DNA from 3 places in the Arthrobacter sp. ISL-69 genome. Region 1 is predicted to be linked to each of the others. Evidence: riboswitches for the same ligand, from Rfam matches in the RefSeq annotation. Region 1 holds a riboswitch; each other region holds the start of a gene.
The links. A riboswitch is a leader RNA that binds a small molecule or an ion and turns the genes downstream of it on or off. The one in region 1 is predicted to bind S-adenosylmethionine.

Region 2: another riboswitch for S-adenosylmethionine. It lies ahead of J7I79_RS10850 (aminotransferase class V-fold PLP-dependent enzyme); the one in region 1 lies ahead of J7I79_RS12060 (O-acetylhomoserine aminocarboxypropyltransferase/cysteine synthase family protein).
Region 3: another riboswitch for S-adenosylmethionine. It lies ahead of J7I79_RS02700 (DUF1737 domain-containing protein); the one in region 1 lies ahead of J7I79_RS12060 (O-acetylhomoserine aminocarboxypropyltransferase/cysteine synthase family protein).

The regions. Positions count from the first base shown of each region.
Region 1 is NZ_JAGGPO010000017.1:190,351-196,962, reverse strand. Features, by position in the region: gene J7I79_RS12085 (FAD-binding oxidoreductase) at 1-26, shown strand, start outside; gene hutI (imidazolonepropionase) at 38-1,240, shown strand; gene J7I79_RS12075 (histidine phosphatase family protein) at 1,270-1,950, opposite strand; gene J7I79_RS12070 (CPBP family intramembrane glutamic endopeptidase) at 2,044-2,811, shown strand; gene J7I79_RS12065 (VOC family protein) at 2,935-3,573, opposite strand; SAM riboswitch class IV at 3,732-3,847, shown strand; partial or broken gene J7I79_RS12060 (O-acetylhomoserine aminocarboxypropyltransferase/cysteine synthase family protein) at 3,888-4,866, shown strand; SAM riboswitch class IV at 5,004-5,119, shown strand; gene J7I79_RS12055 (homoserine O-acetyltransferase) at 5,132-6,283, shown strand; gene J7I79_RS12050 (MFS transporter) at 6,453-6,612, shown strand, end outside.
Region 2 is NZ_JAGGPO010000015.1:221,875-228,486, forward strand. Features, by position in the region: gene aroA (3-phosphoshikimate 1-carboxyvinyltransferase) at 1-140, shown strand, start outside; gene J7I79_RS10840 (ribosome small subunit-dependent GTPase A) at 130-1,245, shown strand; gene hisN (histidinol-phosphatase) at 1,357-2,169, shown strand; SAM riboswitch class IV at 2,362-2,475, shown strand; gene J7I79_RS10850 (aminotransferase class V-fold PLP-dependent enzyme) at 2,510-3,937, shown strand; gene J7I79_RS10855 (class I SAM-dependent methyltransferase) at 4,001-4,774, shown strand; gene J7I79_RS10860 (metal-dependent transcriptional regulator) at 4,806-5,519, shown strand; gene J7I79_RS10865 (CrcB family protein) at 5,580-5,999, shown strand; gene J7I79_RS10870 (CrcB family protein) at 5,996-6,364, shown strand; gene J7I79_RS10875 (hypothetical protein) at 6,459-6,612, shown strand, end outside.
Region 3 is NZ_JAGGPO010000005.1:358,951-365,562, forward strand. Features, by position in the region: gene J7I79_RS02690 (aromatic amino acid ammonia-lyase) at 1-1,163, opposite strand, end outside; gene J7I79_RS02695 (NtaA/DmoA family FMN-dependent monooxygenase) at 1,168-2,463, opposite strand; SAM riboswitch class IV at 2,707-2,820, shown strand; gene J7I79_RS02700 (DUF1737 domain-containing protein) at 2,834-3,157, shown strand; gene J7I79_RS02705 (rhodanese-like domain-containing protein) at 3,154-3,564, shown strand; gene J7I79_RS02710 (O-succinylhomoserine sulfhydrylase) at 3,565-4,773, shown strand; gene J7I79_RS24875 (methyltransferase family protein) at 5,037-5,483, shown strand; gene J7I79_RS02720 (nuclear transport factor 2 family protein) at 5,630-6,022, opposite strand; gene J7I79_RS02725 (hypothetical protein) at 6,122-6,445, opposite strand; gene J7I79_RS02730 (glutamate--cysteine ligase) at 6,473-6,612, opposite strand, start outside.

The DNA.
Region 1 (6,612 bases):
CAACCCGCTGGTCCATCCGGCACTGAAGAATGGACTCATGAGCACCCTCATCACCAACATTGCCGAGCTGATGACCCAGGACGCGGAACACCGCGTCCTCAACGACGCCGCCGTGGTGATCGAAGGCGAACGCATCTCCTGGATCGGGCCGGCCGCCGCCGCCCCTGCAGCCGACGACGCCGTGGACGCCGGCGGCCGGGCGCTGCTCCCGGGCTGGGTGGATTCGCACACGCACCTGATCTTCGCCGGCGACAGGACCGCGGAGTTCGAGGCCCGGATGGCGGGGGAGAGCTACAGCGCCGGCGGGATTGCCGTGACCACGGGAGCCACCCGGAGCACAACCGACTTCGACCTCACCCGGCTGGCGCTGGGCCGGGTGGCCGAGGCCGTCTCGCAGGGAACCACCTACCTGGAAACCAAGACCGGCTACGGCCTGGACCTGGAGAACGAGGCACGGAGTGCGCGCATTGCCTCCACGGTGGCTGACGAAGTGACCTACCTCGGCGCCCATCTGGTCCCTGCCGGCGCCGATGCCGACGAATACACTGACCTGGTGTGCGGACCCATGCTGGCGGCCGCCCGGCCCTATGTCAGCTGGGCGGACGTGTTCTGCGAGCAGGGGGCTTTCAACGAAGCGCAATCCCGCCGCGTCCTGCAGGCCTGCAAGGACGCCGGCCTGGGCCTGCGCGTCCATGGCAACCAGCTCGGCGAAGGCGCCGGCGTGCAGCTGGCCGTGGAGTTCGGTGCGGCCAGCGTGGACCACGTGAACTACTTATCCGCCGCGGACATCGAAGCGCTGGCCGCCAGCTGGGCCGGGTGGCAGGGAACAGGCGTTCGGGGAACCGTGGCCACGTGCCTGCCGGCCTGCGACCTCTCCACCCGCCAGCCGCTTGCCCCCGGCCGCGACCTCCTCGACGCCGGGGTGCCGATAGCCCTGGCCTCCAACTGCAACCCCGGCACTTCCTACACCAGCTCGATGGCATTCTGCGTCACCACCGCCGTGCTGCAGATGCGCCTCAGCGTCCACGAAGCCGTCCGGGCGGCCACCTACGGCGGCGCGCTTGCGCTGCGGCGCGAAGTGGGGAACGACGCCGACGGCGAACGGGCGGTGGGTTCGGTCGCCGTCGGCCACCGCGCGGACCTGCACCTGCTCAACGCCCCCTCTGCCACGCACCTGGCCTACCGGCCGGGCATCCCGCTGACCCACGCCGTCTGGCGGGCGGGCGTCCGCGCCCGCTGACAGCAGGGTCCGCGCTGGCGTCGGCGCGGCTAGAAGACCATGGGCGGGGCGTCCAGGACCGTCTCGTCCACGCGGCGGTCCACCCACTGGCTGAACGGCTTGTCCAGCTCATACTTGCCGACGTCCGTGCGCACCAGGGTCCGCACCTCGGCATTGTCCGGGTTGTTGAGGGACTCGAAATACTCCACGGACCAGTGGAACCAGCGCATGCAGAACAGGCGCATGGTGAGCCCGTGCGTCACGAACAGCGCGTTGGGGGCGTAGTTCGGTTTGGACCAGTGCCGGTGGAGTGTCTCCATAAAGGAGGAGATCCGGTCGTAGACGTCCGAGCCCGATTCACCCTCGCGGAACCGGTAGAAGAAGTGGCCGTAGGCGTTCCGGAGTTCCTTCTGGTCCTCGATCTCTCCGGCGATCTGGAAGTTCGCCCAGTCCTGTTCGCGGAGCCGGGGTTCCTCGATGACCCGCTCCACGAGGGATCCCAGGTTGAGCGCTTCGAGGCTCTGGTAGGCCCGGAGATAGGGCGAGACGTAAACACACACCCGCCGCCCGTCCAGTTCCCGCCGGACCTGCTCACCGGCGGCCTTTGCCTGTTCCAGACCGAGCTCCGTCAGCGGTATCCGGTAATCGGGCACCCGGTTATAAATGGAGGTGTCGGCATTGGCGGCGGACTGGCCATGCCGGATCATGATGATTTTTCCGGGCGCACTCATAAACTCCAAGCATAGGCCCGGCAGGGGAGCGGCCGCGGAGGGTCGGCACGCCGCGGACAGGAAAGAACCAGAAAGTGGAGGCAAGATAGGAACATGCTGGTTCCCTCCCGCCGTCGTCTGCGGATTGAAGTCTGGATTGTCCTGGGTCTGTCGCTGGGGCAGTCCGCCGTGTATTCGGTGGTGCAACTGCTGGACAAGCTGACGCGCGCACCCCTGGCGGAGGGCACCTCCACCCTTAACCGCTCGCAGAGCACCCGCGAATACTTCGACCTCACGTACCAGCTGTTGGACATTGTGTTCGCGCTGGTGCCGGTGCTGCTGGTGATCTACTTCCTCACCGAGCACCGGCCGGCAGGGGAGTCCGGTGCTTCGGCCTTCCGCAGACTGGGTTTCAACTTCGCCCGTCCCGGCAAGGACCTGCTGCAGGGGCTGGGCCTCGCCGCGCTGATCGGCATTCCGTCCCTGGGGCTCTACGCCGCCGGCCGGGCGCTGGGCATCACCACCGCCATCATTCCCAGCGCACTGGACGCCTACTGGTGGACCATCCCCGTGCTGATCCTGTCCGCCGTACGGCACGGCATCGTCGAGGAAGTCATCGTGGTGGGGTACCTGCTGGACCGGCTCGGCAAATTCGGCTGGAGCATGCCATTGGCCATCTTCGCCAGCTCCATGCTCCGGGGCAGCTATCACCTCTACCAGGGCTTCGGCCCCTTCATCGGCAACGCCGTGATGGGCGTCGTGTTTGCCTGGATCTACACCAAGACCCGCCGCGTTATGCCGCTGGTGATCGCCCACGCACTGCTGGACATCGTGGCCTTCGTCGGCTTCAGCCTCTTCGGCAAGGCCATCGGGCTGGGCTAGCCGTCCGTTAAAAGGATTCGGCCGCTATCGGTGGGTGACGTCCTTGGCACCCGCTGATAGCGGCCGAAGTTCAGGGGCAGCACGCTGCCCGTGGCCCGTAACGGACCACACGGTGGATCAGGATCAGATGATTACTGCCCCGGAGGCGGTTTCGAAAGTGACGGAGAGGATTCCCGGCGTCCCGTGCGGGGCGACCCAGTTCACTGCGACATCCTCCAGCGGCCTTTCCACCGGTTCGCCCAGCCACTCCGTGACCCGCTCCGCAGAGCCGGCAATGGTGAGGCTGGACATCTTGACGTTGCTTGGGTAGGCGTTGGACGGGTGAAGGTCCGGATCACCTTCCCACTTGAGCATGTACGGCACCTGCGGGTCCGCAATGAGGCCCAGGATGCCGATCTGCTTCCAGACGAGTTCGCGGCCGTCGGGGAACTTGCGGTTGCCGTTGACGGCTGAACGGCCCAGGCGTTCTTCGAACGGTGCCAGGTCGTCCACTTCGACGCACCAGCCCATCCAACCGCCGCCTGCTGCCGAGCGGGCCCGGACAGCCTGTCCGAAGGGAGCCTTGTCGGATGCCGGGTGGTCCAGGACCTCCACGACCTCCAGGTATTTGTGCCCGGCAAGCGGGATTATCATGTTGCGGGTGCCGAAACGGGGGTGCACCCCGCCCTTTACGGCTTCGACGCCGAGGGCGGACGAAATACGTTCGGTGGTGGCTGCCAAGCCATCCTGTTCACAGGCGTAAGAGACGTGATCCATGCGCATGCCCTCATCTTGGCACTTTGTGATGGAGCTCTCAGCTAAGGTTCCCCTAACCTTGATGGGATGTCCTCCCGGGCCGGCCTGAAGCGCACGAAATCGCACGGCTGACGTCCTTCGTCACAAAGCTGTTCGCGCATATTCACGTTCCTAGACTGGGCCCAGGTCATGAGCGCCAGCATTGAGCCCCGGCTTGCTGGCCGGCAACCCTCGTTCCGCGGTGGGGTGCCCCGGGTGAGGACCTGGCCCTCCGGCATCCGCCGGGCGGCAAGCGTGCCACCGGTGCCAGGGCGCTGCCGATCTACCAGACGACGTCGTTGGTGTTTCCGAGCGCCGAAAGTGCAGCCAACCGCTTTGCGCTGGCCGAGCTTGCGCCCATCTACACGCGGATCGGCAACCCCACCCAGGACGCCGTCGAACAGCGCGTGGCCAGCCTCGAAGGTGGCCCTGCAGCCCTCCTGCTCAGCTCGGGTCAGGCTGCCGAAACGTTCGCCATCCTCAACGTCGCCGAAGCCGGCGACCACGTGGTGGCCAGCCCCAGCCTCTACGGCGGCACGTACAACCTGCTGGCCCACACCCTGAAGAAGTTCGGCATCTCCGTGACGTTCGTGGAGGATCCGGACAACCTGCAGCAGTGGAAGGACGCAGTCCGGCCCAACACCAAGCTGTTCTTCGCCGAGGTGGTGTCCAACCCCCGCCAGGACGTCCTGGACATTGAGGGGGTCTCGCCCGCCGCCCATGAAGCCGGCGTGCCGCTGATCGTGGACAACACGCTGTCCACGCCGTACCCCATCCGGCCGCTGGAGTGGGGCGCGGACATCGTGGTCCACTCGGCAACGAAGTACCTTGGCGGCCACGGCAGTGCGATTGCCGGAGTGATCGTGGACTCGGGCAACTCACGTTGCCAACGCAGTGAGCGTCGCCGAATGGCTCGAAGCCCGGTCCGACGTCGAATCCGTCGCCTATGCGGGGCTGCCGTCCAGCCCCTGGTACGAGCGCGACCGCAAGTACGGGCCCATGGGCACCGGCGCCATCGTCTCGTTCAACATCGCCGGCGGGGCCGAGGCAGGCAGGCGGTTCGTGGACGCCTTGGAACTTCACTCCCATGTGCCGAACATCGGTGACGTGCGCTCCCTGGTCATCCACCCGGCGTCGACCACGAAAAGCCAACTGACAGCCGAACAGCAGGCCGTGGCGGGCGTGACGCCGGGTCTGGTCCGGCTCTCCGTGGGGCTGGAACACATCGATGACATCATCGCTGACCTCGACGCCGGTTTCCGCGCCGCCAAAGGCGCCTAAGGGAACGGCGGCGGCTGCGCGGGAGGGCCCGCCGCCGCAGTGCTGACCCCGTATGACTCCCGGCGCCTCGACGCCGGGAGTCATATTGGTGTCACAATCTTCGCCATTGCCGGGACGCATTTCGTAGACTCACTACAGGTCATGAGTGCCAGCGACAGCCCCGGCTTGCTGGCCGGCAACCCTCCTTCCGCGGCGGGGTGCCCCGGGTGAAGACCTGGCCTGCCGGCCAGTTGGCGGCGGGCAAGCGCGAAGAAGAGGTCCTCAGATGACGATTGCCGTCACCCGCAGCGGTGTACCCGAAACAAACGTTCACGAAGTGAAAACCAACACAGTTCCTGATGGCACCGTCAAGTTCCTGAGCATCGGCGGCCTTGACCTCGAAGCGGGAGGGCACCTGCCCGACGTTACCCTCGCCTACGAAACGTGGGGCACGCTGAACCCGGACCGCTCCAACGCCGTGCTGGTGCAGCACGCGCTGACCGGCAGCACCCACGTGACGAGGGGAGCCAGTGACGAGGAAGGCTGGTGGGAGCAGCTTGCCGGTCCGGGCGCGCCGGTTGATACCGACAAGTACTTCGTGATCTCCATCAACATCGTGGGCGGCTGCTACGGCTCCACCGGCCCCTCCACTCCTGCTCCGGACGGGAAGCCGTGGGGCTCACGCTTTCCCTTGGTCACCCTGCGGGACACGACGGCGGCCGAGGCGCGGCTGGCAGACGCCCTGGGCATCGGGAGCTGGTACGCGGTACTGGGCGGATCGATGGGCGGAGCCCGCGCCCTGGAATGGGCCGTCAGTTACCCGGACCGGGTCCGGCGCTGCGGCGTGATTTCCATTGGCGCCAGCAGCACCGCCGAGCAGATCGCCTTTGCCCAGGCACAGACCCTCGCCATCCGCCAGGACGTCAACTTCAACGGCGGCGACTACTACGGCGGCGCCGAGCCGGAAGCCGGCCTGGCCCTTGCCCGCAGGATTGCGCATATCACGTACCGCTCCGCGAACGAGTTCGAGACCCGCTTCGGCCGCAGTGCCCAGGGCGGCGAAGCGCCGCTCCAGGCAGTCTCGCTGGGGGATCGCGGCCGCTACCAGGTGGAGAGCTACCTGGACCACCAGGGCACCAAGCTGGTCCGGCGGTTCGATGCCAACAGCTACATCGCCATCACGGAAGCGCTCATGAGCCACGACGTGGTCCGGGGCCGCGGCTCGCTGACGGAGGCGCTGGCACAGTCCACGGCGGAGTTCTTCATTGCAGCCGTGGACACTGACCGGCTGTATTTCCCCGCGCAGTCCCACGAACTGGCAGCTGCGCTCCCGGGTGAAGTGCCGGTGCACGTGATCGAGGCGCCCATCGGCCACGACGGATTCCTGACCGAGATCGGCCAGCTCAACACCCAGCTTCGGCAGAACTTCTTCGCGTAGCCCGCCGGCTCAATGTGCATTTATGCAGAGCTGTCCTGCAGAAAAGGGCGTTGAGCCTGCGGCAATGTGAGCCCATACTCTAGGGGACCGACGCGTTGGTGGTGCACATCACACGCGTCCCTACGGAATGGTCCACATGGTGTCGACGGAGACGCCGAAGGAGTTCACAATGAGCACACAAAACTCTGCCGCAAGGCGCACGGATGAGACTGACGTCAAGGCCTCCGGGCTGAAGAAGGTGGTAACGGCCTCGATGGCCGGCACCGTTGTCGAATGGTATGAGTTCTTCCTCTACGCGTCCGCGGCCACCCTGGTCTTCGGCAAGATGT
Region 2 (6,612 bases), on a different contig from region 1:
CAGTCCTGGGCCTCGCCGTCCACGGAGTCGAAGTCGAAGACATCGGCACCACATCCAAGACCATGCCGGACTTCCCGCAATTGTGGGAAGCCATGCTGACGCAGCTTGGCCGGCAGACGGAACAGGCCAGTGGGGCGTAGCACCGGTTCCTGGGACGAGTCCGATATCCGGATCCGCCCAAACAAAAAAGGTACTCGTCCCCGGACCAAGGACCGGCCCAGCTATGACGACGCCGTGACCGGACGCATCATCACCGTGGACCGCGGCCGCTACACGGCTGTGGTCGGCGAGGATACCGGGAACGAACGCATTGTCATCGCGGCGCGGGCGCGCGAACTGCGCCGTTCGCCGGTGGTGGCCGGTGACTTCGTGTCCCTCGTCGGCGATGTCTCCGGCGAGTCGGACACCCTAGCCAGGCTCGTGAAGATCCAGGACCGCCACACGCTCCTGCGGCGCAGCGCCGATGACACCGACCCGATCGAACGGGCGGTGGTCGCGAACGCCGACCAGCTCGTAGTGGTCGTTGCCGCCGCCAACCCCGAACCGCGCACCGGTTTTATTGACCGCGCCCTGGTGGCGGCCTACGACGCCGGGATCGAGCCGCTGCTCCTCGTCACCAAGGCGGACGTCAAGGACCCCACCGAACTCCTGTCCAACTACAGGCACCTGGACTTCCCCGTGATCATCAGCAGGACCGCCGATGCGGCCGCCTCGGGAATCGATGCGCGCTCCGATGACGGGCTGTCCGCCCGGCTCGACGGCGACGCCGTGTCGCAGCTGCGTGCCCACCTCGACGGCAAGGTGACGGTCATGCTTGGCCATTCCGGGGTGGGCAAGTCCACCATGGTCAACGCCCTGACCGGCGCAGAGCGCGCTACCGGAGGCGTCAACGCCGTCACCGGGCGGGGACGGCACACGTCGTCGTCGGCACTGGCCCTGCGGATCAGTGACGCGCCCGCCGGGAGCTGGATTATCGACACACCGGGCATCCGGTCATTCGGCCTCGCGCACGTGGACCCGGACCGGATCCTCCGGTCCTTTCCCGATCTCGAACCCGGAACGGATGCCTGCGAACGCGGCTGCAAGCATGACTCCTCCGCCGTCAACTGCGGAGTGGACGCCTGGGTGTCCGAAGGGCACGCAGGGCCGTCCGGCGCAGCGCGGCTGGCGTCACTGCGCCGCCTGCTCGGCACCGATCCCCGGATGGACGCTCAGGAAGCCAAGGAGCTCGGCATTGTTTCGTAGCGCCGTTTCGCCGCCTGTGCCCGCGGCCACGCCACGGTGCGGGTTCACGGGCAGCACGGTGCAGGACGTGGCCTCCCAGCCGGCCGGCCGCAGAGACGGTAGTTTGGAAGCATGACCCAACCCGCTTCGAGCTACAACGATGACCTGCGCCTCGCCCATGTCCTGGCCGACTCTGTTGACTCCCAGACCATGAGCCGTTTCAAGGCGCTGGACCTTCAGATTGAAACCAAACCGGACCTTACCCCGGTCACGGATGCTGACAAGGCAGCTGAAGAATCCATCCGCGGACAGCTCTCGCGCTCCCGTCCGCGCGACGCCGTCCTCGGCGAAGAGTTCGGCAGTTCCGGGCATGGTTCCCGCCGCTGGATCATCGATCCGATCGACGGCACCAAGAACTTCGTCCGTGGCGTGCCTGTTTGGGCCACCCTGATTGCCCTCGTGGATGAGGGCGAACCCGTGGTTGGCCTGGTCAGCGCGCCGGCACTGGGCAAGCGCTGGTGGGCCGCGAAGGGCGCCGGCGCCTACATGGGGCGGTCGCTTGCTGCGGCCACGCGACTGAAGGTCTCGAACGTGTCCGAGCTTTCGGACGCTTCACTCTCCTACTCGAGCTTGGGCGGCTGGAAGGAACGCGGCAACCTGGACGAGTTCCTCGGCCTCACCGAGGAGGTCTGGCGGACCCGCGCCTACGGCGACTTCTGGTCCTATTGCATGGTGGCCGAGGGTTGCGTGGACATCGCGTGCGAGCCGGAGCTGAACCTCTACGACATGGCCGCGCTGGTGCCGATTGTCACCGAGGCGGGCGGCCGCTTCACGTCCTTGGAGGGAGTGGACGGCCCCTTCGGCGGAAACGCCCTGGCCACCAACTCGATCCTCCACTCCGAAGTCCTCAAGCGGCTGAACCCGGACCTCGACGACCTCCTCTGACCGGTGCACCGCGCTGGAACCCGGTGCGGACGCTTAGACGGACTGCAGAATAAACGACGGCGGGCACCCCTCCCAAGGGGTGCCCGCCGTCGTTTATTCGGCTGGAACCCGCTTCTCCCGGCATGCGTAACAAACGGCTTAATAATTGGCGTGGCTTTCCCGCGGCGCCGCGAATGTCCTAATCTCGAAACAGGTCACGAGTGCCAGCGCGAAACCCCGGTTTGCTGGCCGGCAACCCTCCATTCGCGGTGGGGTGCCCCGGGTGACGACCAGGCCGGTCCGGAACGGACCCGGCAAGCGCGGATCCCCGGAGTGAGGGGTCCTTTACAGTGAGGTCCCCATGACTACTGCCACTTTCCCCGCAAACCCCGGAACCACGTCCGCGACGGCCGCAGGCCTCCTCGACGAACGCTTCACCATTGCCAAGCGGCCGCTCTCGGCCGTCACCGGTGCCGAGATCCAGGCTCCGCTGATCCAGGGTGGCCACGTCCGCTACGCGAACCTGGACTATGGAGCGTCCGCTCCGGCCCTGTCCGTCGTGTCGGCCTACCTGAACGAAATCCTGCCGTACTACGCCAGCGTTCACCGCGGCGCCGGCTACGCCTCGCAGATCAGCACCTCGGTGTACGAAAACTCCCGGAACATCGTCCGCGCATTCGTCGGCGGGAGGACTGACGATTCCGTCATCTTCACCAGGAACACCACGGACTCCCTGAACCTGCTGGCGGGCTGCCTGCCCGTGGCAGACGGCCGCCACACCGGTGAGGTGCTGTATCTCGACATCGAACACCACGCCAACCTGCTCCCCTGGCAGGGTGTGCCGCACCGCAGCGTTGTTGCCGCTCCCACGCTGAGCGCCACGCTCGAGAACCTGCGCTCCGAGCTCAGCCAGGGCGACATCAGCCTGCTGGCCGTAACGGGCGCCTCCAACGTCACCGGTGAAATCCTCCCTATCCGCGAGCTGGCCGCGCTGGCCCACGAACACGGCGCAAGGATCGTTGTGGACGCGGCACAGCTGGCCCCGCACCGCCGCATCGACATCGCGGCGGACGACGTCGACTACCTCGCCTTCTCGGGCCACAAGCTGTACGCGCCGTTCGGCTCGGGTGTCCTCGTGGGCCGGCCGGACTGGCTCGACGCCGGCACACCCCACCTTGCAGGCGGCGGAGCCGTCCGTGAGGCCCGGCTGGACTCCGTCAGCTGGGCTACCGGACCGGCGCGGCATGAGGGCGGGTCGCCCAACGTCCTTGGTGCAGCCACGCTGGCCCGCGCCACGCAGGTCATCGGTGCGCTGGACCAGGAGCTGTGGCACGCCCACGAGACCGCCATCAGGTCCTTCCTCGTTGAAGGCCTGCGGAAGATCGACGGCGTTACGGTCCACCAGATCTTCAGCGACACCGACCAGGCAACGGACACCATCGGCGTGGTCAACTTCTCGGTCGAGGGCTACGACGCTGGCCTCGTGGCCGCCTACCTTTCCGCGGAACACGGTGTTGGCCTCCGCGACGGCCGCTTCTGCGCCCACCCGCTGCTCAAGCGCTTGGGCCTTCCGTCCGGTTCGCTGCGTGCAAGCTTCGGCGTCGGGTCCAGGCTGGAGGACGCCCAGCGCCTGCTGGCCGGCATCGAGGAACTCCGCCGGACCGGTCTCGGCTGGGACTACGTGGTGGACTCCGGCCGCTGGGTGCCGGCCAACGACACCCGCAGCTACCCGGACTGGGCACCCAACACCCCCGGCACCGCGGGAGCAGCACCCTGCACCGAAGACTAAGGGCCCGGCGTTTGCGGTAAATTCGAGGGGTAAGTAATCCAGCCTGCCCGAAGGAGACTGCACGTGGCACGGGGAGGCCCCAAACTGCACCACCAGCGCCGGTATGAACTCGGACAGAGCTTCCAGGACGGTGGTGAGCGCTATGACCGTGTCCGTCCGGGCTATCCTGCCGATTCCGCGGACTGGCTGATCCGAAGCGTCAACGGGACAGGCGGGGCCGCCAAGGCCGCCGACATCGGAGCCGGGACGGGCAAATTCACCGCCCTGCTGGTGCAGCGTGGTCTCGCGGTCTCCGCAGTGGACCCCTCACCGGACATGCTCGGCCAGCTGCGGCTCGCCCTGCCGGGTGTTCCCGCGGCGGAGGGCACCGCAGAGGCGACCGGACTCGCTGACAGTGCGTTCGACGTCGTAAGCGTTGCCCAGGCGTGGCACTGGTGCGACCCCCTCCTTGCGAGCACGGAACTTTCCCGCATCCTCCGCCCCGGCGGCGTGCTGGGGCTGGTCTGGAACCAGTTGGATACGTCGGTCCCGTGGGTTCACCGGCTCTCCCGGATCATGCATGCCGGCGATGTGCACAAACCGGACTTCCGTCCCGCGATCGGGCCGGAGTTCACCGGGCTTGAGAGCCACCTGACACGCTGGAAAGATCCGGTGACCACCGAGGACATCGTGGAATTGGCGAAGTCCCGCAGCTATTACCTTGCCGCCGGTGAGGGCACCAGGGCCAAAGTCCGGGACAACCTGGACTGGTACCTCCACGAGCATCTGGCCCACTCGCGCGGGGACGTCGTCGGGCTCCCCTACCTGACCCAGACCTGGCGGGCGTTCAAAGCATGAGTCCTGCAGACAAAGCGGTAGGCTAGGACCCGTGAAGACCAGCGCGCCCTCCTCCTCCATCGAGGACTACGTCAAGGTCATCTACTCCTTCACGGAGTGGCAGGACAAACCCATCACCTCCTCGCAGCTGGCACAACGGCTCGGGGTCGCGAACTCCTCGGTCTCGGAAATGGTCCGCAAGCTCAAGGACCAGGGCCTGGTTGACCACAAGCCCTACAGCGCCATCACGCTCACAGCCGACGGCATCCGGCTGGCGCTGTCCATGGTTCGGCGTCACAGGCTCATTGAGACCTATCTCGTCCAGGAACTCGGCTACAGCTGGGACGAGGTCCACGACGAAGCCGAGCTCCTGGAACACGCCGTCTCAGACACCTTCATAGAGCGGATGGCCGGCAAGCTCGGCAATCCGCTCCGCGACCCGCACGGTGATCCCATCCCCGCAGCAGACGGCACCGTCCGCATGCCCCGCGCCCACCGTATGAGCGAGCTCGACGAGGGCCACACGGGCCGGATCACCAGGATCAGCGACGAAAACCCCGATCTCCTGCGCTACCTGTCCGCAGAGAAGATCAACCTCGATGCAGACATCGAAGTACTCGGCCGGAAGCCCTTCGGCGGCGCCCTCGTGGTCCGGATCGGCCCGGCGGGCGCCGACCGCGAATTCGACCTCGCCGATGAGGTTTCGTCAGCGCTGTGGGTACACAGCGACACGGGCCATGCCGGATGCCGGCTTGCGGACGCCTGAACGCGTGCCGCCCGAATGGATGCCACCTGTATCGGTACTGCCTGTAATGGTGCTGCCTGAATGAAGGGTGTCGCGGGTCCGGGTTGGCGCGCCTGGGCGGCGGTAGCCGTCGGGGCGCTCGTTGGGACGGAGCTCCGCTACGGCCTGGGCGCGGTCTTCCCTGAAGCCGCCGGAACGCTCCCCTGGACCACCCTGGCCATCAACGTCAGCGGCAGCTTCGTCCTCGCGGCCCTCACCACGCTCTGGATGGCACGGCCGACGACGGCCTTCTGGCTGAGGGCCGGGATCGGACCGGGACTGCTGGGGTCCTTCACCACCTTCTCGGCGGTGGTCTTCTCCGTTGACCAGCAGGCACGTTCCGGCCAGCACGTGACGTGGCTGATCTATCTCGGACTCTCGCTGATCCTGGGGCTCGGCGCTGCCGCCGCGGGCTGGAAGGCCGGCAAGGCCTTAAGCGACTGGACCGGAGGAGCCTCATGACAGCTGTGCTGGTGGGTATTTTTGGCGTTGCCGGGGGCTTGCTCAGGTTTTCCATCGACACCTGGTTCGCGCACCGCACCGGCACGCGCCGGCACTGGCCCTGGGCAACACTGCTGGTCAATGTCACCGGGTCACTCATCATCGGCCTTTCCGTGGGCGTCAGCGGACGGCTGGGGCTCGGCGAGGAATGGCATGCCGCGGTCGCCACGGGTCTCGCGGGCGGCCTGACGACGTTCAGTTCCTGGACCACTGCAACCATCCGGCTTGTCAGTGAAGGGCGGTACCCGGCGGCGGCGCTGAACGTGGCTGTCAATCTCGTCGCAGGGCTCTCCGCGGCGGCGGCAGGCATAGCCCTCGCGGGCTGACAGGCACGGTCCTCCCAACCGACGTACGCAAGCAAGCGTTCCGCCGTCTGAATATGTGAATCTCGAGGGGTCCTGCATCCCGTATCGTTAAACGATGGTTACGCGACGTGAAGCAGCTCAGATCCTTGATATTCCATTGGAAATGGCACACCGTCACGGTATCCCTGCCAGGCTATCGGATGCCGAGCTGTCCGAACTACTGGACAATCCCCCCGCTTGGCTGGTCCAGTCCAAGGCCAACCGGACCG
Region 3 (6,612 bases), on a different contig from region 1:
GCGGCACCGTTCCTGGCGGCCTCGAGGTGACGCTGGCGGATGCGCCGCTGCGGCGGGTAGAGCTTGGCGATCCGCCGTTCGCTGCTGATTCCCAGATGGGCCAGCCCAAGGCGCAGGCCTTCGAACGCCAGCGCAAGCTGCATGGGCTGGAAATTCCCGCCGGACACCATCCGCCCCGAGCCGAGATCGGTGAGGGGGTTGTCGCCGCGGCCGTTGAGCTCCACCTCCAGGGCGTCTTCCAAGGCGGTAGCCTGCCACCGGAAAGCTCCGTGGGTCTGGGGTGCGGCCCGGAAGGAGAGCGCGTCCTGCACTGACGCCTCCCGCGTCGGGTCCTCCAGCCATCCGCCCTCGAGCAGCCGCCGGACATTGCCTGCCGTGACCGCCTGGCCGTCTACCGCCTTGGCCGCCTGCACCGCCGGCGAAAACGGGCTGAGGTTGCCGCCGCCGTCGTGCCTTGCCGTTGCCTCAAGCGACAGCGCAAGCGCGATGTCCGCGAGATCGGCGAGCCGCAGGATCCGGTGCAGCACCAGCGCGCCCACCCCGATCGAATAGGAGTTGGAGCTGACCAGGGCCAGGGCCTCGCCGGGTGCCAGTTCCAGCGGCGCCAGCCCGGCGTCCGCAAGGGCCTGCCCGCCGGGCACCAGCTTCCCGTCCGGCGCCACCGTCTGGCCTTCCCCGATGGCGACGGCGGCCACGGCGGCGAGGTGGGTCAGGTCGGCCGAACCCACGGACCCGTCGCGCGGGATGGCGGGGACCACTCCCCTGTTCAGCATTTCGGCATAGAAGCGGGCAGTTTCGGGCCGGACGCCGGAGCCGCCGCGGCTGAAGCCCACGAGCCGTGCCAGCATAACGGCCCGGACCTCGTCCCGGTCCAGGGGGTCGCCCACACCGCTGTTGTGGTACCGCACCACCTGCACCTGGTAGGCAAGGATCGATGTGTCCTCTACAGCGGTGTCACGCCCGGAACCCAGCAAGGTGTTGAGGCCGTAGACGCGGTGGCCGGACTCGATGGCCTGCTGCACCACCTCACGCGAGAGCCCGATCAGCCCCAGGGCGTCAGTACTCAGGACGAATTTCACCGCCGGATCGGCCGCTGCCTCCGCGACGTCCCTGGCGCGCAGGTGGGCCGTGCCGATCAGGAAGTTGCCGCTGCCGTTGCCCATGGGCCTAGAAGTCGCGCAGGTTCCGGCGGAAGCCGCCGTCACCATAGCTTGTTCGGAGCAGCCCCCGGCGCCGCAGCACCGGCGCCAGGCGGTCCAGCACCCCGTGAACCGTGGCCGGGTCCACGAAGCCGGAGAACAGGAAACCGTCCCCGCCCACCTGCGCCCCAGTCTCCTCGAGGTAGTCCGCAATCTCTTCGGCGGTGCCGATGATGCTGTCCCCGGCGCCGCCGCTGCGGGCCTGCAGGAGTTGGCGCAGCGTGGACCCGGGCGGACCGGCCTTGGCGAAATGGTCCAGGGTGCCCTGGTTGCTGTTCGTGGTGAGTTCGGGGAGCGGGGCGTCGAGGTCGAACTGCTTGAAGTCGATCACGGAGAGGTAGGAGATGGAATTCAGCTGGCTGTCGATGTCGCGCTGCGTGAGCTGCCGGCGCTGCTCCCGGAGCTCCTCAGCTTCGGCGCGGGAACCCACCACGGTGGGTTTGAGGACGTACAGCACCTTGACATCGTCGGCGTTCCGCCCGGCCGCGGCTGCCTCGGCGCGGATCGAATCGCGGTACGCCTTCATGCCGTCCACACCCCTCGCCAGGGCAATGGCGACGTCGGCGTTGCCGCCCGCGAACGCCTTGCCCCGCGGGGACGCGCCGGCCTGGACCAGCACCGGTTCCTCGGGCAGCGGCGCGGTGTTCAGCGGCCCCCGGACCTTGAAGAACTCGCCGTCGTGGTTGATCGGGTGGACCTTCGTGTGGTCCGCGAACACGCCCGCTTCCGCGTCCTCCAGGATGGCGTCCGGCTCCCAGCTGCGCCAGAGCCTGCGCACCACGTCCACGAATTCCTCCGCCTTCTCGTAGCGGAGGTCATGCTCGATCTGCTGGTCCAGGCCGTAGTTCTGCGCGGCAAGATCGCTGCCGGAGGTCACCACGTTCCAGCCCAGCTGCCCGTTGGAGAAGTGCTGCAGCGTCGCCAGCAGCCGCGCAGCTGTGAACGGCGGGTAGAAAGACGCGCTCACCGTGGGAACAATGCCGAGGTGTTCCGTGGCGGAGAGCAGGTACGGAACCAGGGCCAGCGGATCGTGCTTGGGTGCGAAGGACGCCTGGGCCAGCGACACCTTGGCGCTCCCGCCGTAGGTGTCCGGCACGGTGAGTGAATCCTCGATGATGAACAGGTCCAGCCCGGCCCGTTCGAATTCCCGCACGGCGTGCTGGTAGAGCGCCGGCTTTTTCCAGTCGTAACCGATGCCGTAACCGGGGGCGCCCCAGCCTTGGACGCCAAATCCGTGACCCACAAACCAACCGAAGTGCAGCATGGGACTGACTGTATTCCCGTTGGATCTGTTCACGGCTGCCTGATTTCATCCGGCGTTACAGCGGTTCGTCTCCCGTCATTATCCTCCCCGCATTGGCATTTGTAACCGCAACACGGGGTCACGTACAGGCCGTTAGTCACCCCCAATTAGCTCCGACGTAATGGCGCATCGCGCGTGGTCCCGTTACGGAAGATGACGACGACGGCGGTGCGGGCCGCCGTCGTAAGTGCTACGTTTTTGGGGAGTAATGAGAACCGGTGCCAAGCCCTGACTGGCCGGTCGGCAACCCTCCCTTTCGCGGCGGGGTGCCTCAGGTGAATACTCGGCATATCGATATTCGAGCTGCAAGCGTGAGAGAAGGAGACCCGTCGTGTCTGACGCCCCCGCCCAACTGGTTCCGGCCGCCGCCCCGGCTGCCGCTGCCCAGGACCAGCCCCAGGAAAAACTGGCGTACCGGCTGATCACCGGCCCGGATGACCGCTCGTTCTGCGAGCGCATCTCCGCGGCGCTGGCCGAAGGCTACGTCCTGCACGGGAGCCCGGCTGCAACGTTCAACGGCGCCAGCGTGATCGTGGCGCAGGCCGTGATCCTGCCCGCGGCCATCGCCACTGCCGACGCAGCCGTGGCAACTGCGGTGGACGAACTGGACTTCGACGTCGAGTTCCCCGGCGACGCTTTCGAGGGGCACGCGTGAGCTACGCCGGAGACCTGAGCCCCCAGGACGCCTGGGCCAAACTGGAACAGGGCGCCGTCCTCGTGGATGTCCGCACCGAGGGTGAGTGGGCGCACATCGGCATCCCGGACACCAAGGCCACGGAAAACGATCCCCTTTTTATCCAGTGGACTTTCCCGGGCGGGATCCCCAACCCGGAATTCATCAACCAGCTGAAGCAGCAGGCCCCGGAGGACACCGGCGTCGAACTGGTGTTCCTCTGCCGTTCCGGCGCCCGGTCGGTCGCCGCAGCCATCGCCGCCACGCAGGCTGGCTTCACCGCCTACAACGTCCTTGAAGGCTTCGAAGGCGAACCGGACCGTTGGGGCGAGCGCACCGTCAACGGCTGGAAGAACCGCGGCCTGCCCACCAACCTCGGAAAGAACTAAGTGACCTTCAACCCCGATGCCGCCGGCTGGAGCCCCGACACCCAGGCTGTCCGCGGCGGCCTTGACCGCACCAATTTCCAGGAAACCACCGAGCCGATCTTCCTGAACTCCGGCTTCGTGTACGAATCCGCGGCAGCTGCCGAGCGCGCCTTCACGGGCGAGGACGAACGGTTCGTCTACTCCCGCTACGGCAACCCGTCGGTGGCCACCTTCCAGGAGCGCCTCCGGCTGCTCGAGGGCACCGAGGCGTGCTTCGCGACGGCGTCCGGCATGTCCGCCGTGTTCACGGCACTGGGCGCCTTGCTCGCCGCCGGCGACCGGGTTGTGGCTGCACGCTCGCTGTTCGGCTCGTGTTTCGTCATCCTGAACGAGATCCTGCCGCGGTGGGGCGTGGAAACGGTGTTCGTCGACGGACCGGACCTGGACCAGTGGCGCGCCGCCTTGGCAGAGCCGACGACCGCCGTGTTCTTCGAGTCGCCGTCCAACCCCATGCAGGAGATCGTGGACATCGCCGCGGTCAGCGAACTGGCGCATGCGGCAGGGGCAACGGTAGTGGTCGACAATGTCTTCGCCACTCCCCTGCTCCAGCGCTGCGGCGACCTCGGCGCCGACGTGGTGGTGTACTCCGGCACCAAGCACATTGACGGCCAGGGCCGGGTCCTGGGCGGCGCCATCCTGGGCACCAAGGAGTTCATCGACGGCCCGGTCAAGCAGCTCATGCGCCACACCGGACCGGCGCTTTCCGCGTTCAACGCCTGGGTACTGGCCAAGGGCCTGGAAACCATGGCGCTGCGCGTCAACCACTCCTCGGCCTCGGCCCTCCGCCTGGCCGAATGGCTCGAAGAGCAGCCCGCCGTCAGCTGGGTCAAGTACCCGCTGCTGAAGTCACACCCGCAGTACGAACTGGCAGCAAAGCAGATGAAAGCCGGCGGGACCGTGCTCACGCTGGAGCTGTCGCCGTCCGCGGGCCGTACGGCGAAAGAGGCCGCCTTCGCGCTGCTGGACTCGCTGCGGATCATCGACATCTCCAACAACCTCGGCGATGCGAAGTCGCTCATCACCCACCCCGCCACCACCACCCACCGTGCCATGGGTCCGGAAGGCCGTGCGGCCATCGGGCTGAGCGACGGTGTGGTCCGTCTCTCGGTAGGACTCGAGGATGTTGACGACCTGATCCGGGACCTGGAACAGGCACTGAAGCGGATCTAGCCGTGTCCTGGCGGACGCTGGCCTCGAATATTCCGCTACCGGAGCAGAACCTGCTAGGCATAGCCGCCGGCCTGCTGCTGCAGCGCGTCCTGCCCTTGCGCCTGGACGGCGGGACGAACCGCGTTGCGCCGGGCACCGGGCGGCCGGGCACGCGGCGGCCACACGCCGGCGGGCAGCGCCTCGCCGGGCAAAAGGTCATTGGCCTCGGTGCCATGGCAGCGGGGTGCTTCGTAATCGGCTGGTCTTGGGCAGCCGCCCGCGGGATGCGCCTGGCGGACCCCAGCGTGCTGGTCGCTTCAGGGCCCTATGCGCTCTGCCGCAACCCGATGTACGTCGGATGGTCCCTCCTTCACCTAGGGATGGGCCTGGTGCGGGATGACGCGTGGACTATAGCCGCCCTCCCGTATTCGGCCGCCGCGGTCCACCGGCAGGTACTCCGTGAGGAGTCGCTGCTGGCGGACAAATTCAGCGACAGGTTCGGGTGCTACGAGCGCTCCGTGCCGCGGTACATTCCTGCGTTTGTCAGCCGTGGACGAGGATGGTGTCGATCAGTTGGCCTAGCTCGGGTGCATCGGATGCGGATGCGGAGGGCGGCCGCGGCGGCGCCCTCCATTTCGGCGTCGCCTTTCCCGACGGGCGGAAGACCACGACTTCCCAGCTGCACCCGGGAATGTTTGACGGCTCAGAGACAGCGGCAGGGCCGGTCCTGATGATGGCAGGCGGCGGCTCCGAAAAGTGCAAAACTACCGGGCCGGGCAGTGACACCGGCCGTGCGATAACACTGGGCTGGGCAACAACATCACTGTTCTGGGCAGTGGAAGGCGCGATGGGCGCCCTCACTGCCCGTCATGTGGGGCTATGCCCAGAAGGCGTCGCCCTTGGCGGTATCCTGGAAGAACTCCCGTCCCTCGGTGATCTTGCCGTCAGCCACCCTGAATGCGATTACGCCGTCCTGGTCCAGGGACCGGCCGCCGCTCTCTGCCTGGTTGTGCTGCACCGCAACAGTGCTTGTTTCCCCTCCGATGATCTCCTCAACGGTCACCTTCAGGTTGCCTCCTGAACGGGCGCCGAGTTCACCGAAATAGGCCAAGATGGCGTCGCGACCCTCCTTCTTTCCGGATAGCACGCCGTCTCCGGCGACGTGCCAGACTGCGTCCTCCGCGAATATTTCACCAAGGGTTGCCGTGTCACCTGCGCTGAATGCCTCGTATCCGCGCCGGACCAGTTCAACATTCTCCTGGGTTCCCATTTCGGGCACCTCTCCGTCATCATCGTCGGGTAATTCCCGGACGGACTAAGGCTATTCCCAGCCAATATGCTTGTCGATGGATCCCGGAAACAGCAGTGCCTAGGTGTCGAGCTCCCAGTGGATGCGGATGGCATCGGCAACGGGCGCGGCGGCGACATCCACCGTGAAGGCCACTGGCGCGGTTCCGGTCTCCTCGATAACGGTGTCGTGATAGACGCGGCCGCAGGCGGGGCACAGGGTGTAGAGGTCCTCGTCTTCCGGCCACGCGGCCAGTCCGGCAGGCACTGGCGTGTCCCCGCCAAGGTGGACCGGCATGCCTTCGGAGTTGGCCTGGATCAGTCCTTCATCGCCCACAGTGTTACCGCATACACAGGTGATGGTGGTGACATCATGGCCGGTGACTTGGGCGATTTCGGTTTCCATTGCGCGCTCCGGGGTCGTAGGAACTGATCAGGACTGCCGAACGCGCAACAGAACCGGCGCCGGCCCGCGCGCGTTGATGTCTTCGGCCCTGCGCATGGTCACTTCCACCGAGTGCGCCACGACGGCGGCCAGCGCGGCAGCGGCATCAGCGGCTCCTGCGAGGCCGT